4 regions of the Arthrobacter sp. 4R501 genome follow, and region 3 is predicted to be linked to each of the others. Evidence: riboswitches for the same ligand, from Rfam matches in the RefSeq annotation. Region 3 holds a riboswitch; each other region holds the start of a gene.
What was found. A riboswitch is a leader RNA that binds a small molecule or an ion and turns the genes downstream of it on or off. The one in region 3 is predicted to bind cyclic di-AMP.

Region 1 (4,169 bases), on a different contig from region 3:
AGTTCCTGTTCAAGCGCGGCGCCTCCGACGTCACGTGCATTTGCCTCCTGGCCGCGCCGGAAGGCCTGGCCAAGCTCGAAGAGGAACTTTCCGAGGCCAACGTGACCATCGTGCTGGCCTCCATTGATGAACGGCTCGACGAGAAGTCCTACATCGTTCCCGGGCTCGGCGACGCCGGCGACCGCCTGTACGGCATCGCCGGCTGATTCGAGGCTGCTTCGGATTTCAGGTCTTCCGCTTTCCCACCGCCGCCGTTAGCCTGTGGCGCATGGACTGGAAACTTGAACTCGTCTTTGTGCCCGTATCCGACGTGGACCGCGCCAAGGATTTCTACGTCAACAAAGTTGGCTTCAACCCGGATTTCGACGAGCGGCCCATGGATGGCATTCGCTTCGTCCAGCTGACCCCGCCGGGATCCGCCTGCTCCATTTGTATTGGCGAGGGCCTCAATGACGCCCCTCCGGGTACGGCCCCAAGCCTGCAGATGGTGGTCAGCGACATCCAGGCTGCCCACGCCCACCTCAAGGGTAACGGTGTGGACGTCAGCGACATTGACGTGCAGGACTGGGGGCACTTCGTCTACTTCGCGGATCCCGACGGAAACAAGTGGGCGGTGCAGTACATCCCGGGCCGTGACGCCTAAGGGCGGCGCCTGGGGTCGCGACGCCTAAGCCGGTAACGCCTAAGGCAAAATAGGCAGCATGGACATCCCCAGACCTGCCGCCACACGAGCACCTGCCGCCGCACGAACACTGACCTGCCGGGCCGTCCTTTTCGATATGGACGGCACGCTGGTGGACTCCACGGCAGTAGTGGAGGAGGTCTGGGGAGAATTCGCGGCCCGGTACGGCCTGGACATCGCCGAAATCCTGCGCACTTCGCACGGCGTCCAGGCTGCCGATACCGTACGCCGTTTCGCGCCGGCGGGAGCGGACGTCGCGGCCCTCACCGAGGAACTGGGCGCGATGGAACGGGTGCGGACGGCCGGTATCGTCGCGTTGCCGGGGGCTGCCGAACTGCTTCGCAGTCTCCCGGCCCAGGCAGTGGCGCTGGTGACTTCAGCGGACAGGACCCTGGCGGACATCCGCATGGACGCTGCGGGGCTGGACATGCTGGCCACGGCCGTGACGGCGGACCTGGTCACACGGGGCAAGCCGCACCCGGAAGGCTATCTGATGGCCGCCGGGCTGCTCGGCGTGGAACCGGATGACGCCGTGGTGTTCGAGGATGCGCCCGCCGGAATCGCGGCAGGCGTTGGTGCGGGTATCCGGACGGTGGCCGTGGGTCCGTATGCGGGCGAATTGCCGGCGGGCGTGCTGCATATCGCGGATTACCGCGCCGTAACCGCCTCCGTGGAAACGGACGCCGCGGGACGGCAGCTCATTTCTTTCCGGCTTTGACCCGGCGGATCACCTTCGTAATCCGCCGGCGCAGGTCAGCGACGCCGGCCGCCGGCGCCGCTCAGTCGGCTAGTACCAGTTGTGCGACAGGTGGAAGTTCAGCGCCCCGCACGGTGACTGGTAGCGCTCCTGGATGTAGTTCAGGCCCCAGTTGATCTGCGTGCGGTAGTTGGTGACGTAGTCCGCGCCGGCGCTCGCCATCTTCTCAGCGGGCAACGACTGGACGATGCCGTACGCGCCGCTGCTGGCGTTGGTGGCCGTGGTGGTCCATTCGGATTCCTTGGTCCACAGCGTCTGCAGGCACTGCATCTGGTCAGCGGACCAGCCGTACGTCGCCAGTTGGCCGGCAGCGTAGGCCTGCGCTCCTGCGGGGTCGTTGACGGCCACAACAGGCGCGGGCGCAGGTTCCGGGGCCGGAGCCGGAGCGGGCTCCGGGACCGGGGCAGGTGCCGGTTCGGCGGCCTGGGGCGCCACGTTGATCTCGGCCGGCGCAGCTTCCGGGGAGGCCGGGGGCTGGATCTCGGCTGCCTCGAAGCTCAGCTTCGACTGGGCGCTGGCTTCTTCGGCGGCCTGGTCCGCGCTGGCCGCAAGCGACGCAGACTCGGAAGCGTGTGCCGCGGCGCTGACGCCGACCAGCAGGGCGCACGCCGTCGCGAACACCGCGACGCGCTGGCCCACGGAGGGAATCCGGGCCGCCTTGGACAATGGGGACATAGCTGCACCGAAGCGCGTCTGCTTGCGGTGGCTGTGGGACTTTGTGTCGCCCTGCGGGCGCGTTTGTACCTTGAATTCAGACATGATGGATCGCCTCTCACACCTGCGGAGTTAGCTGTCGGGTTCGGATGAGGGCATCCGGCCACACGGCGCAATCACGTGTTGGCTTAACCCCAAAGGGCACTTCGTGCCCGGGACGGTGGGTCCCCCGCCTCTGCCTCTGAAAACGGAATCCGGGAAGCGGCAGAGCTTGGCGTCATCCGGATATGCGGCCCAACGGGAACCGCACCTCATCGACGCTACAGGAGCTGGAACCTTAAGTCACATTTTGGTAACGGGAATCACGACGATGGTGTGTCGCCTTGCTGCGCTCGGGCCTCAGTGGGTCGCGCCAGCGCGCCGGCAGGGAAGAGCAATGCGAACTCCGTCCGTCCGGCCCGTGATGTCACTTCCACGCTCCCGCCATGGGCCTCCATGATCGACTGGACAATGGCCAGGCCCAGGCCGCTGGTGCCTTCGGACGCCCCGGCGCCCGAGGCCGGCGCTGTACCCTTGCGCGCCGCGTCTGCGCGGGCAAACCGGGAGAAAACGTGGTCCACGAATTCCGCAGGGATGCCCCCGCCGTCGTCCGTTACCGTCACCGCTGCGCCGCCATTGGCAGACTTCCTGACAGCGGTGACCACGGTGGTTCCCGGCGGCGTGTGCTTGCGGGCATTGGAGAGCAGGTTGACAAGCACCTGACGCAGTTGGGATGCATCTCCGGTGACGGCGAGCGGCTCGTCGGGCAGTTCAAGGCGCCAGTGGTGGTCCGGGGCGATGACTTTCTCGTCACTGACGGTTTCGATCACGAGTTGTGTGAGGTCAACCTCGCTGAGCTTCAGGGGCTGGCCCTCATCGAGCCGGGCGAGCAGGAGCAGATCCTCCACCAGGGTGGTCATGCGTTCGGACTGGCTTTGGACCCGGGCCAGGGATTTCCGGCCGTCGGGCGTGAAGCTCTCGGTCATGCGCATCAGCTCCGTGTACCCGCGGATGGCGGTCAGCGGGGTGCGCAGCTCATGGGAAGCGTCGGCAACGAACTGCCGCACCTTGGTCTCGCTCTTCTGCCTGGCTTCCAGCGCGTTGGCGACGTTGTCCAGCATGAGGTTGAGGGCGTGCCCCACGCTGCCCACCTCGGTGCCGGGGTTGGAGTTCGACGGCGGGACGCGCACCGCGAGTGCCACCTCGCCCGCGTCCAGCCGGAGCCGAGCCACCCGGGTTGCCACCTCGGAAAGCTGCTCCAGCGGCTTCATGGTGCGCCGGATCAGCACGGTTCCTGCCAGTCCGATCAGTGCCAGCCCGCCCAGGGAGACAAAAACAAAGGTCCACACCAGCGATGCCAGCGTGCTCTCCTTGGCGGCGAGCGGAAGGCCCGTGACAAGGACATCGCCGTAGCCGGTTTGCACGGCCACAATTCGGTAATCCCCGTTGGACAGCGAGCGGTTCACGGGAAGGCCGTTCTGCGTCAGCGCCAGCAGGGTCTGCTTGTCTTCGGCGTCGAGGGGTAGGCGTGTGGTGTCCGAGTCCAGGAAGCCGCCACTGGGGATCTGGCCGTCCAGGATCCGTGCATTCAGCGTTCCGACACTTTGCCCGCGGGAGTCAAGCGGGTCCGGCCTGCCGTTGAATCCGCCCAGGGGCGGGCGGCCCGGATCGTTCGAGCGTTTGGCGGCCTGGCTCAGCTGTTCATCCAGTTGCCCGGTGAGAAACGAGTCCATGGAGGCGTAACTGAACAGCCCCACGGCTCCGCAGATGGCCACCAGCAGGGCCATGGCCAACAGGATCAGGCGCGTGCGCAGATGCCAGGTGTCCGGTTTCAGCCAGCTCCGGGCTGGTGCTGGGGTTGCTCGCGGCGAGGACATGGAGCTGCTAGTCAGCCGGTTTGATGACGTAGCCGGCGCCCCGCACGGTATGGATCATGGGCGGGTGCACTGCTTCCACTTTTTTGCGCAGGTAGGAGATGTAGAGCTCCACGATGTTGGCCTGGCCGCCGAAGTCATAGTTCCAGACGCGGTCCAGGAT
Region 2 (4,169 bases), on a different contig from region 3:
CTATGCCGGTCACCAGTTCGGCGGCTACTCACCCCTGCTCGGCGACGGGCGGGCCCTCCTGCTGGGGGAGGTCGCGGACATCCACGGGCAGCTTCGGGACATCCACCTCAAGGGCTCCGGCCGGACACCGTTCGCCCGCGCGGGTGACGGTCTCGCCGTCGTCGGTCCCATGCTGCGCGAGTACATCGTCAGCGAAGCCATGCACGCCATGGCCATCCCCACCACGAGGTCCCTCGCCGTGGTGGCCACGGGCCGGCCCGTCCGCCGCGAAACCATGCTGCCCGGGGCCGTGCTCACCCGGGTGGCCAGCAGCCACCTGCGGGTCGGCAGCTTCCAGTTCGCCCGCGTCAACGGCGAGACGGACCTTCTGCGCCGTCTGGCGGATCATGCCATCAGCCGCCATTACCCGGACGCGGCGCTCGCCGACAAGCCCTATCTCGCGTTCTTCGAGGCGGTCATAGCCGCGCAGGCGTCCCTGGTGGCGCAATGGATGCTGGTGGGCTTCGTCCATGGCGTGATGAACACCGACAACATGGCCATCTCCGGCGAGACCATCGACTACGGTCCCTGTGCGTTTATGGATGCCTTCAACCCCGGCGCGGTCTACAGCTCCATCGACGCGGACGGACGCTACGCCTACGCCAACCAGCCGGTCATCGCCGAATGGAACCTCACCCGGCTCGCCGAAGCACTCCTGCCCCTGTTCCATGAAGACCAGGACCAGGCCGTGGCGCTCGCCGTTGAATCCCTCGGCAACTTCCGCGCTCTCTACAGCGCGGCCTGGTCAGCAGGCATGAAAGCCAAACTTGGGCTGCGACCGGACACGCACGACGACGTCGCGTCGCCCCTGGTGGACGGCGTGCTGGGCCTGCTTCAGGCAGGCCAGGTGGATTACACGTCCTTCTTCCGGAGCCTCGGCTCGGCAGCCCGCGGTACGCCGGAAACTGCGCGGTCCACGTTTGCGGACCCGGAAGCCTTCGACGCCTGGGCGGCACAGTGGCTGGCCCTGGCGCCGGACGCGGACCTGATGGAGCGGGTCAACCCCGTCTACATCCCCAGGAACCACCTGGTTGAAGAGGCCCTTGACACTGCTATCGCCGGCGACCTGGACCCATTCAACCGGTTGGTGGACGTCCTGGCCGATCCGTACACGCAGCGCCCCGGGCTGGAACGCTACGCCGGCCCCGCCCCTGAAGACTTCGGGAGCTATCGGACCTTCTGCGGGACCTGAGAGAACACCAGGGATGGACGACGGCGGCGCGGGGCTGGGTGCCGCCCGCCGCCGTCGAGCATGGTCGGATCACGCTACGCGGACGAAGGACGCTCCGGCGAGCCAGCTGATGGAGTGCACTTCGGTTTTGTAACCGTCCACCCCGCCACTGACAACCTGGCCGTTGCCGGCGTAGACGCCCACATGGCCGGCCGTGATGACCAGGTCCCCTGCGGCCGGTGTGCCCACCACCGGGCCGTACTGGAAGAACTGGCCGGGAGCCAGGTCACCCACGCTCTTACCCACCGAGCGCAGCGCCTTCTCCACCATGGCGGTGCAGTCCTGCTGGATGCCGAGCTGGGAGTTGGCGGAAGCCAGGATGGCCGCGCCGAGCGAGCCGGCCGGAGCCTGGGCCGCCGGTGCGGACGTTGAGGCCAGCCTTATGCCGGTGTTGGTGGGGGAAGCCGGCGCCGCCGCGGGAGCCGGTGCGGTGTAGCCGGCGCCGGGGATCCGGATCTGGTCGCCGGGGTAGATGATGCTGGTCAGCGAGAGTCCGTTGGCGGCAAGGACGTCGTTGAGCGGGACGCCGTTGGCGGCGGAAATCTGGCCCAGTGTGTCACCCGAAACGACTGTGTGGACGTTGGCCGCGGCGGTGGCTGCTGCAGCGGAAGTCGAAGCAACAGCGGCCGGAGCCGCTGCCGCCGCACTGGTCTGGACCTGAGTGTTGGCAGTCCCGGAGTTGTCCGGGCCGTGGACGCCGGCCTGAGCCGGGACGCCAATGCTGAACAGCAGGCCGGATGCAGCAACAGCCACCAGGGCCGGCCGGCCAAACGTCAGGGGGTGTGTTTTGGCCGCAGTGGACAGGCCAACTAGGACGGTAGAGCGGGCAGGAACCGCACGAAGGCGTGCGGCAGCGGAATTCTTGGACACGGTTGATCGCCTCTCCCATGCCTGCGGGGTGAGCTGTCGGGTTCGGGTCGGAGATACCCGGCCGGTAGCGCCGCCGCACGGGACGGAGCGATACCGACTTAACCCCCGAGGCTTCGAAAAGCCGTGGAAACGTGGGTCCCCCGTCCCTGCCAGCTGGAAAGCGACTGGATCCCGGTCAGCGGCAGGGCTCGGCATACTGGCGGGAATGTCCCGGCTTGAGCCGGGCCACCGTTTGACCATAACTTCCAGTTATCAGCAATGTCACATTCCGGTAACGGAATGTAGGCGTGAAATCCACCCGCGCTTCATCTCGGATTCCCTCCCTCCTCGGTAACGATGTTGCAGGTCAGGCCCCGTAATCCGTATATGCCCGGTAAGCTCACCAACTATGTCCCGGATTGTTCAAAAAATGCGGCTGCCCGCCCTCGCCGGCCTGCTGGCGGTCGCCCTGGTGGGGTCGGCTGCGCTGCTTCCCTCGCATGCCGCCGACGACGCGCCGCCCGGCGGGTATCCCTCGTGGCAAGACGTGCAGAACGCCAAGAAGAGCGAGGCCGGCAAAGCGGCAGAAGTCACCAGGATCAATGGGCTGCTGGGCGGACTCCAGGCTGAAGCAGAGGCGCTGGGCAATGCGGCCGTAACGTCCGCCGCGGAGTACGCCAAGGCCGAAGCGGCACTTCAGGCCGCCACTTCCACTGTGGACGCACTCACGGCCCAGACTGCACGCGCCGCGGCCGAACTGGGACAGTACAAGAAGGAAATCGGTGCTCTGGCGGCCCAGTCGTACAAGACCGGTGGAACCAACATGGGTTTCTTCGTTGCCCTCGACGCCGTGCAGAACAACAGCATCCACGGCCTGAATATCGTCCAGATCGTCAGCGATAAGACTGCGGCCCTGGTCAACAAATCTGCAGGCGCCGAACGCATTTCCCGTGCCCTGGCCGATCAGGAGCAGGCGGCCAGGGCCGAGCGCGAGCGCCTGTCCGGCGAGGCCAGAACCAAGCTCGACGCCGCCCAATCCGCCCAGCAGGCCATGTCCCGGCAGATCGCGGAGCAGCAGGAGCACGGCCAGGAACTGACCGCGCAGCTGGCCTCCCTCAAAGGCACCACGGCTGCCGTGGAGGGGGATTTCCGGCAGGGCCAGGTGGCCTTGGCCGCGTATGAAACGGCGCAGGCCGCCAAGCGGGCCGCGGCGCAGGAACAGGCACGCCAACAGGCGGAGGCGGCAGCCAAGGCGGCGGCCCTTGCCGCTGCGCAGAAACCGGCTCCGGCCCCACCTGCTGTACCGGGCGTGCCCGCCCCGCCTCCGGTGCCGAGCCCGACGCCGGTCCCGCCGCCCGTCGTCGTCGTGCCTTCCGTTCCGGGAGGCGCTGTCAACGACCCCGCGGGCGCCAAGAACTACGCAGCCGGGCAGCTCGGCGCCTACGGCTGGAGCCAGGACCAGTTTCCGTGCCTGGCGTCGCTGTGGACCAAGGAGTCCAACTGGCTGACCACTGCCACCAACCCGTACTCGGGCGCATACGGGATCGCCCAGTCGCTGCCGGCCAGCAAGTATGCCAGCGCCGGCAGCGACTGGCTCACGAGCTACCGGACCCAGGTCAATTGGGGACTGTCCTATATAGCGGACCGCTACGGGTCACCGTGCGGCGCGTGGAACCATTCCGTGGCCAATAACTGGTACTGACCTGCCGGGGGAGGGCAGCCGGGTCATGTTCCTGGGGCCTTGGCGAATTCCGCGGCGCTGAAGAATTCAATGCCGACGAAGGCTTCGTCGCCGTCCACCCAGGCGTCATGCCCGGGTGGAATGGTGTACGAATCGCCGGCGCTGATGCTGATCCGGTTGCCACCGGTGGTCTCGACGTTGAGGGCACCGGAAACGCAGTATCCGACGTGGTTGTTCTGGCAGGACTCGGTCTGGACCACCGGCTTGATGCAGTCCGACCAGCGCCAGCCGGGACTGAACGTCATCCGGCCGACCGTGTAGCCGCCCAGGTTGACGACATCCACTTCGGTTTTCTCCGGTCGGCGCTTC
Region 3 (4,169 bases):
GTTTCGGAGGCCGTGGACTGCGCACGGACCGTCTCAACCTTCGGCGCCGGCGTCGTCTTGATGACGGGGCGTTCGAAGGAAACGGTAGCCGTAGGCGCGGCAGTTACGGCAAGCGCCGTCTGCGCGGAACCGGACTCGGTAGAGGCGGAAACGCCGGCGGTGGAATCCGCGGCGTTGGCCGGAAGCCCCATGCTCAGGATCAGACCTGATGCAGCTGCGATCACAGCAGCCTGGCGACCTACGGTCCCGGCATTGGCACTGACGGCCTTGGACACGGAGCCCAAGGGATTAGTGCGAACCGGTTGTGCGCGGTGACGCGCAGAAGTATGGCGTGAAGACACGAAGGTAGCCTCTCCCAATGCCTGCGAGGTGAGCTGTCGGATTCGGATGGGAGTCACCCGGCCGCGCTGCTTCACAGTGGAAGCTTTGCGACTTAACCCCAAGGCCTTCAGAATCGAAGACCAAAATTGGTTCCCCCGCCCCTGCCAGACGATGTCATGCGAACGGACCTTGAGCGGTGGCAGAGCTAGGCAATCCACTCAAGAACGTCAACTTCGGAAAAGTTGACGCGCTTTAGACGTTACAGGAGTTCCGAGCCAATGTCACATTCAGGTCACGGCACGTCGCCGCGATTCGAGAGTTGGCCATCATTTGGGTCAGAGCCAGCCGGTGGGGTCAACGACTTCGCCATTGATCTGGACCTCGAAGTGGAGGTGGCAGCCCGTGGACGCGCCCGTGGTGCCGCTGAGGGCAACCACGTCGCCGCGGCTGACCGTCTGGCCTACCTTGACGCTGGCGGAGGAGAGGTGGTTGTAGGTGGTTTCAAGGCCATTGCCGTGATCCACCACCACGCGGTTGCCACCGCCGTACTGGTGCCAGCCAACGAAGGTCACGGTGCCGCTGGCAGCGGCCATGACGGAGGTTCCGCACTGGGCCACGTAGTCCTGGCCGCGGTGAAAGTCGCCGGAGCCGCCGGTGATGGGACTGACCCGGAACCCGAAGGGTGAGGCCGTAACCAGCTGGGCCAGCGGCGGGCCAAGGCTTCCGGCAGAGGCGGCGCGGGTAATGGATCCCGCGGACTGGGCGCTCAACAGCTGCTTCAGCTTGCCGTCGGGATCACCCTGGGTCACTACGGACGAGCGGCTGAAATCAATTTGGGCGGCGGCTTCGGCGGTCACTTCGGGCTGCGGAGCAGCGGAGACGGCTAACGCAGCCTGGCCGGGTGCCGGAGTGGCCATCACGGGGCCGGTCACAGGAACCGTCACAGTGAGAGCCAGGCCTGTTGCTGCCAAGGCGATGCCGGCCTTCTGGCCGAGGCCACTGGCGGCGGCGAAATCCGTCATCTGCCGGAAGGGTCCCCGGCGGCGGCGGGCTTCCCGCTGTGGGTCGCGGGGCCTCTCCGCGCTGAAATCCTCGGCCACTCTGGGCGCCGAGGCGGGACCCACCGCGCGACGGCGGCCCCTGGAGTATTGCGTGGTCAAGAATGTTCCTCTCTGGGTAGCCTGCGAAGTTAGCTGTCGGATTCGGGTCAGAGAGTTCAAAGACCCGGTCCGCCGTGACAAGCACTTCGCGCAGAGATATCCCGTGAGGATCCTTCGCTGGAAGAGGCTTGCTGCTGACGGACTTAACCCCAAGGCAGTCTTACGACTGCCGGTTGTGGTTCCCCCGCCTCTGCCAGTTGGTGACTGATGCACCTGATCCGCTGGCAGAGCTCGGCTCCGGATCAGGTAACGCTTTTGTATCGACGCTGAGTTTCAACTATAGGTGATTAACTTGGACAGTAACAATTCCGTTATCTTTGCGGAACCTTGCGTCGCTGCGCTATGGAACGGCCACACGCGGCGGACCGCCTTCCCGTCAGCTGACGGAAACGAAGACGTGGGATGCCACTTCCGGGGGCAGCTCGAGCGCCCCTTCGATTCCCGGAACGCGCACCGAAATGTACTCCCCTACGCGCTCCAGGGACACCGTGGCACCGGGCCTGATCCCGCCTTCATCCAACTGGACCAGCAGCTCAGGTTCCACCTGGATGGGCTCAGCCAGCCGGCTGACTGTCACGTTCGACGCTGGTCCGTAGCCCTGCATCGCATCCAGGAGATTAATCACACCGGCGTCTGGGAGCGCGGGCGCCGGCCCGCCCAGGGCGGCCAGCCCGGGGATGGGGTTGCCGTACGGAGACTCGGTGGGGTGGTTGAGCAATTCGTAGATGCGCTGCTCTACGCGTTCGCTCATCACATGCTCCCAGCGGCACGCTTCATCGTGGACATAGGCCCAGTCCAGGCCAATCACATCCGCCAGGAGCCGTTCCGCGAGCCTGTGCTTGCGCATCACTTCCGTAGCGCGTTTCCGCCCGGCTTCCGTGAGCTCCAGGTGGCGGTCCCCGGAGACCACGACCAGTCCGTCGCGTTCCATCCGGCCGATGGTTTGGGACACCGTGGGACCGGAATGCCGCAGCCGTTCGGCGATGCGTGCGCGAAGAGCAACGATGTTCTCTTCCTCAAGCTCCAAAATGGTCCGAAGATACATCTCCGTAGTATCGATCAGATCCGTCATCCAGCTCAGCTCCTCGAGCGCAGTACCTTGCGTTGTCCCACCGTATCGCGTCCCGCTCAGCGGCGAGGTCCGCTAAAAAGCTTAGCCTATTTTGAATTTGTCTGGATAATGCCCGGGCGGAGACAAACAGTCTCATTGGCCGGACTATGACGGCCCCGGTTCCCCGCCCAATCGAGGGTTCAGGCAGAATAAGGGAGGTCCTTATGCAGTCACCGCCGACTACCGGCCACCCCACCGCCCGGACGTGAGCCACGTCCATGCCGAAATTGGAGCCCCCGTGAGCGAAACCAGCATCACTATTCCCGCCGACCTCCTGCCAAAGGATGGACGATTCGGCGCAGGACCCTCCAAGGTCAGGCCGGAGCAGCTCGAAGCGCTCTCAGCGGCGTCCAAGACCATCCTGGGCACCTCCCACCGCCAGGCTCCGGTCAAGAACCTCGTGGGCTCCGTCCGTGAAGGCCTCAGCCAGTTCTTCCGCGCCCCCGAAGGCTACGAAGTGGTCCTCGGCGTCGGTGGCTCCACCGCTTTCTGGGACGTCGCCAGCTTCGGCCTGGTGGAAAAGAAGGCCCAGCACCTGTCCTTCGGCGAGTTCGGCTCCAAATTCGCCTCAGCCACCAACAAGGCCCCGTTCCTGGACGCCTCCTCCATCATCAAGTCCGAGCCCGGCACGCGCCCGGTATCGGCCGCCGAGGCTGGCGTGGATGTCTACGCCTGGCCGCAGAACGAAACCTCCACGGGTGTCGCGGCTCCGGTCAAGCGCGTCGCGGGCGCCGACGCCGGTTCCCTGGTCCTGGTGGACGCCACCTCCGCAGCCGGCGGCCTGGACGTGGACGTCTCCGAGGCCGATGTCTACTACTTCGCCCCGCAGAAGAACTTCGCGTCCGACGGCGGCCTGTGGCTGGGGCTCTTCTCCCCCGCCGCGCTGGAACGCGCCGCCCGGGTCAAGGCCAGCGGCCGCTGGATCCCCGATTTCCTGGACCTCCAGACTGCCATCGACAACTCCAAGCTGAACCAGACGTACAACACGCCGTCGCTCTCCACCCTGGTGACCCTCGACGCGCAGGTGCAGTGGCTGAACGCCAACGGCGGCCTGGACTTCGCGTCCGCCCGCACCGCTGACTCCGCCGGCCGGATCTACTCCTGGGCCGAGGCCTCCGAGTACGCGACCCCGTTTGTGGCCAAAGCGGAGGACCGTTCCAACGTCATCGCCACCATCGACTTCGACGACTCGATCGACGCCGCCGCGATCGCCAAGGTCCTGCGCGCCAACGGCATCGTGGACACCGAGCCGTACCGCAAGCTGGGCCGCAACCAGCTCCGGATCGCCACATTTGTGGCCATCGAGCCGGCCGACGTCTCCGCGCTGCTGGCAAGCATCGACTACGTGGTGGGCGAGCTGCGCAAGTAGCGCACCCGCGCGAACGGACACTTGGGGCCCAGATACCGGGGCCCAAGTGTCCGTTCGCACTGTTTTTGTGGTGACGCCAGTTGTCAGTGTCCGGCGGCGTCGTCCGGGTTTTCGTCCCGGGCGGCGCCGTTTGCGTTGTCCCCCGGTTGTTGGCCGCCCAGGTGGGAGACGACGCCGAAGTAGCGCAGGCCGCGGGCGCGCCGGTTGA
Region 4 (4,169 bases), on a different contig from region 3:
CTCACCCTCACGGCCTGCGTCCCCGAATCCGCGCCTGCCAGACCGATGCCGAGCAGCCCAAGCAATTCCAATGCCCTTCCCAGCAGCCACGTTCACGGCCTGAGCGTGAACCGCGAGACAGACCAGGTGCTGATGGCTACCCACGAGGGCCTGTTCGATGTCACCAGGGAGCCCGCGGCCAAAATCGGTGACACCAATGACCTGATGGGCTTCACGGCCGGGGCGGACCAGGACCTGTTTTACGCCTCGGGCCACCCCGGGGCAGCCTCGGACCTGCCCAACCCCATGGGCCTGATCAGGTCAACCGACGGCGGCAAGACCTGGGAACAGCTCTCGCGCCAGGGCGAATCCGATTTCCACGCCCTCACGTCGGCCAAGTCCGGCATCGTCGCGTTCGACGGGACACTGCGCCGAACCCCGGACGGGAAGACCTGGTCCGTTGTCGCCGCCAGATTCGTTCCGGCTGCCCTGGCCGCGCATCCCGACAGTGACACTGTCCTCGCCACCACCCGCGAGGGTGTGCAGCGCTCAACCGACGGCGGCGACACCTGGGCCCTGAACCCGGCCGCTCCGGTGATCCAGTTCGTGACTTTCGCCAGCGCCTCCGAAGCCATCGGCGTGGAACCCAACGGTTCCGTCCACTCTTCGGCCGACGGCGGGCAAACATGGTCCCGGACAGGCCGGATCGAGGGGCAGGTCCATGCGATAGCGGCCGTGGAAGGCTCGGATGGGAAACCTTGGATCTGGGCAGCCACGGTCGACGGCCTGGTCGTCTCCACCGACGGCGGAGCCACTTTCAGGCCCTCGGACGCCGCCTGAGCTGACGGCATGGGCAGATTCCTTTTGCATCGACAACCCAGAAGCCGGACCCTAATCCATGGAGGCTGACGAAAGTATCTGGCGTACGGACGCTGCGACGCTACGCGACGTGGTGCTGGACCCGAACGCGATGGAGGCCCGCCTCGGCGGCTGCACCGAGCTGGAACGCGTGTGGGTCCTTTCCCTTCTGGGACGCCATGAAGAAGCGGTCATCGAGGGCCAGGCGCTGCTGGCCGCCTCCAAGGACCGCTTCCAGGCGCTGCTCGTCCTCGCGAACGCCTATCAACGCATGTACCGCTGGCACGACGCTGCCAAGCTCCAGGAACAGGCCCTCCGCTTGTCGCGGACAAGAACCAGGGAGGCGAACGTCCGGCACCAGATCGGCAGGCGCCTCTTTGATGAAGGGCTGTACCGCGACGCCGCAGCGGAATTCGACTGGGCTGCCAGCCTCTTTGGCGCTGCCGGACGGGTAGAAGCCGCTCGCTCCTCCCGCCAGGCCCGGGACCGGGCCCTGGAAGTCCACCGGCAAGCCTCATTCGGGGACAACGAGATCCAAGCCTGCGCGGAAGGCACAGGGCAACCAGAGTCGGGCCCCGAAGGTGATCTGCTCAGATGAACGCGGACGGATCGACCGTCTGGCCGTTGACCATGACTTCGAAGTGAAGGTGGCATCCGGTCGAATTTCCGGTCGTGCCGACCCCGGCGATCTGCTGTCCCTGCGCCAGGACCTGCCCGACGGAAACGCCGATGCTGGCCAAGTGGTTGTAGGTCGTCTTCAGGCCGTTGCCGTGATCGACGACGATTCGGTTCCCGCCGCCATACTGGCTCCAACCCGCCTCGGTGACCGTACCGGCGCCCGCGGCGAAAACAGCTGTCGAGCAAGCTCCCGTCAGATCAATCCCGGTGTGCATTTCAGCGGCAGCCCCGGTGATCGGGCTTACCCTGTAGCCGAACGTGGAACTGACGTTCATCGAAGCCAGCGGCGCCCGCAGGCCCTTCGATTCCACTGCAGGGGCAGCAGGAGCAGCAGGGCTCTGGACCGCTCCCGCTGCCTGAACCGCCGGCTCCGGTGCCGGGGCCGGGGCCGGCTGAGAGCTCACGCCGGGGCTCTCAAAGACCAGAGCAGCACCTGCATCAGCTATCACTGCCGGGACGGAAACCGCCGTTGCGGAGGCGGGGCTGTCGGTGGCAGCCTTCTGGATGCCGGGATCTGCATTCGCCGCAGACAGGGCGGTCAGGGCAAACATTGTGGTAACCGCGGCAGCCACCCCCAGCTGCTGGCCGCGGATCCTCACGGCCGGTTCATGGAAAACGCTACGGAAACGGGATGAAGTAAACGCCGGAAGGGCACGCCGACGGGCATGTTTGGGGTGGGCAGACAAGATGGAAGTCCTCTCGACGCCGGCGAAGTTAGCTGTCGGATTCGGACGAGTGGACTGTCCGGCCGCCCTGCCTGGCACCCTCAGGAACTTTTGCAGGTCGGCTTCACCCCAAGGTGCACATGGCACCGTTTGTGGGTTCTCCGCCCCCGCCTTGAGAATGAAGTACGTGGACCGCCGGCGGGGTTTGGCGAAGCGGTCACACCCATACCCGCTACGGGCATGTAATCCCTCGACTCTAACCAACGACACGCGGAAGTTACAAATTCGTTACCAAATCTTGAGTAAGGCGTTTCGATCCCAGTAACCAGACGTCGGGGGTAGCTGGCCTGTCCGGGGAAAGTTACGCTGTGCCTGACAGTGCTCGGTGAGAAGCCGTCCTCGCCTGGGCAGGGCCAGAATCATCAACCAAAAGGGGGTACGACACAAGCACCACAGCGGAGCCGGTTAGCAGAACACGCAAGCCGGCCCACCGTATCTATTTCCAGCCGCTCAACACCATGGAAGAGAGAAAACGATGACACACGCCAGCGCCCACAAAATGCTTGATGCCTACCCGAAGGATCTTGGCAGCATCGACCAGCACAAGCTCGCCGAAGGTATCGCCGCGTCTTTTGACTGCGCACAGGCCTGCACGGCCTGCGCAGATGCGTGCCTGAGCGAAGACATGGTCACCGAGCTGACCAAGTGCATCCGCACGGACCTTGACTGTGCCGACATCTGCACAGCCACAGGAAATGTCCTCTCCCGTCACACCGGCTACGACGCCAACGTCACCCGCTCCGTCTTGCAGGCCTGCGCCACCCTGTGCAAAACCTGTGCTGACGAATGCGAACGGCACGCCGAAATGCACAGCCACTGCCGGATCTGCGCAGAAGCTTGCCGCCGTTGCGAAAATGCGTGCAACGAACTCCTCGCGTCACTCGACTAAACGGCCGATACGAACGCGCCGAAATGCCGGCGGGAACCGGAGGCCTTCGAATTCCCCTTCTCCGACACTGATTCTTGAATCCACCGGAGACCTCACATCTGCCTGGAGAGACGTAGAAACCTATGCAGGGACGGAGACTGGACGTCAAAGGCGTTGCCATTGAATCCCACCTGAACGCTTCCCTCCTACCAGGACGACCCGGCCGCTACTCGCCCGCGTGCCCGCGCCGGCGTTAATCCTGGTGCGTTGAAGGCGTGCCGGTTTCAGGCGTAGGCGCCGCGGGAGGCTGCAGCCCGGCCATCGTGACTTTGACGAGACGAAAGACAGCCTCACGGGACACCAATCCACTGGCCGCTTCCAAGGCATGAAGGCAATATCCGGCGAGCTCATCCGGGGCAACATCGGAGCGGAACACCCCGGCGCCGGCACCATCACTCAAAATCTCCGCCAGGAATTCATGGAGATGCTGGTGCGCGCGACCGACGTGTGATCCCTGGTGCAGTCGTGCGGCCTCAGCACGACCGTCGTGAGAGTGGGCGATCAGCGCGTAAGCCTTGAGGACGGCTTCAAGCTTTTGATTCGGGCCCGCCGCGCGGTCACGGACCCGAGCCAGATGTTCCAAATGGGCTTGGACCTGGCGTTCGTGCCAAGCCGTCAGGATCTCGTCCACGTCCGGAAAGTACTTATACAGGGTGGCCCGGCCGATCCCCGCGGTCTGGGCGATCTGTGACATCGTCACCGATGACAGCCCCTGACTGGCCACCAAGGCCGCCGTGGTGTCCAGGATCGCCGAACGGACGGCGCTGCGGTGCGATTCGATGGTCTCGTTCCAGAGCTTCGGCATTCCTGAAGTATACGCTCCGTCCTACGTTGGACAGGGTGATCGCGAGAAGACATACTGTCTTGTAAACACGCCCGCAGAGAATGACCAAAGGAGATGGGACATGACCCGCGAGCCAAACCAGCCGGAGCACAGCGATCCCGCCCAGGACACTCTGACAGGTCCGCCCCGCTGGGTGAAGGTCTCCGCGATCGCCGCC

Region 1: linked by a shared signal. The riboswitch ahead of CXR02_RS18345 (hypothetical protein) and the one ahead of CXR02_RS15655 (M23 family metallopeptidase) in region 3 are both predicted to bind cyclic di-AMP.
Region 2: linked by a shared signal. The riboswitch ahead of CXR02_RS03730 (LysM peptidoglycan-binding domain-containing protein) and the one ahead of CXR02_RS15655 (M23 family metallopeptidase) in region 3 are both predicted to bind cyclic di-AMP.
Region 4: linked by a shared signal. The riboswitch ahead of CXR02_RS11115 (M23 family metallopeptidase) and the one ahead of CXR02_RS15655 (M23 family metallopeptidase) in region 3 are both predicted to bind cyclic di-AMP.

Annotation. Positions count from the first base shown of each region.
Region 1 is NZ_PJIW01000021.1:6,931-11,099, forward strand. It holds gene upp (uracil phosphoribosyltransferase) at 1-206, shown strand, start outside; gene CXR02_RS18335 (VOC family protein) at 269-643, shown strand; gene CXR02_RS18340 (HAD-IA family hydrolase) at 702-1,400, shown strand; gene CXR02_RS18345 (hypothetical protein) at 1,470-2,198, opposite strand; cyclic di-AMP (ydaO/yuaA leader) riboswitch at 2,204-2,380, opposite strand; gene CXR02_RS18350 (cell wall metabolism sensor histidine kinase WalK) at 2,456-4,009, opposite strand; gene CXR02_RS18355 (response regulator transcription factor) at 4,017-4,169, opposite strand, start outside.
Region 2 is NZ_PJIW01000003.1:158,934-163,102, reverse strand. It holds gene CXR02_RS03735 (YdiU family protein) at 1-1,231, shown strand, start outside; gene CXR02_RS03730 (LysM peptidoglycan-binding domain-containing protein) at 1,301-2,140, opposite strand; cyclic di-AMP (ydaO/yuaA leader) riboswitch at 2,144-2,316, opposite strand; gene CXR02_RS03725 (transglycosylase) at 2,529-3,821, shown strand; gene CXR02_RS03720 (cupin domain-containing protein) at 3,845-4,169, opposite strand, start outside.
Region 3 is NZ_PJIW01000015.1:93,063-97,231, forward strand. It holds gene CXR02_RS15650 (C40 family peptidase) at 1-275, opposite strand, end outside; cyclic di-AMP (ydaO/yuaA leader) riboswitch at 346-508, opposite strand; gene CXR02_RS15655 (M23 family metallopeptidase) at 657-1,481, opposite strand; cyclic di-AMP (ydaO/yuaA leader) riboswitch at 1,485-1,728, opposite strand; gene CXR02_RS15660 (metal-dependent transcriptional regulator) at 1,858-2,553, opposite strand; gene serC (phosphoserine transaminase) at 2,831-3,961, shown strand; gene CXR02_RS15670 (MFS transporter) at 4,045-4,169, opposite strand, start outside.
Region 4 is NZ_PJIW01000009.1:152,682-156,850, reverse strand. It holds gene CXR02_RS11125 (F510_1955 family glycosylhydrolase) at 1-819, shown strand, start outside; gene CXR02_RS11120 (hypothetical protein) at 878-1,435, shown strand; gene CXR02_RS11115 (M23 family metallopeptidase) at 1,428-2,114, opposite strand; cyclic di-AMP (ydaO/yuaA leader) riboswitch at 2,207-2,401, opposite strand; gene CXR02_RS11110 (four-helix bundle copper-binding protein) at 2,716-3,129, shown strand; gene CXR02_RS11105 (TetR/AcrR family transcriptional regulator) at 3,362-3,973, opposite strand; gene CXR02_RS11100 (hypothetical protein) at 4,074-4,169, shown strand, end outside.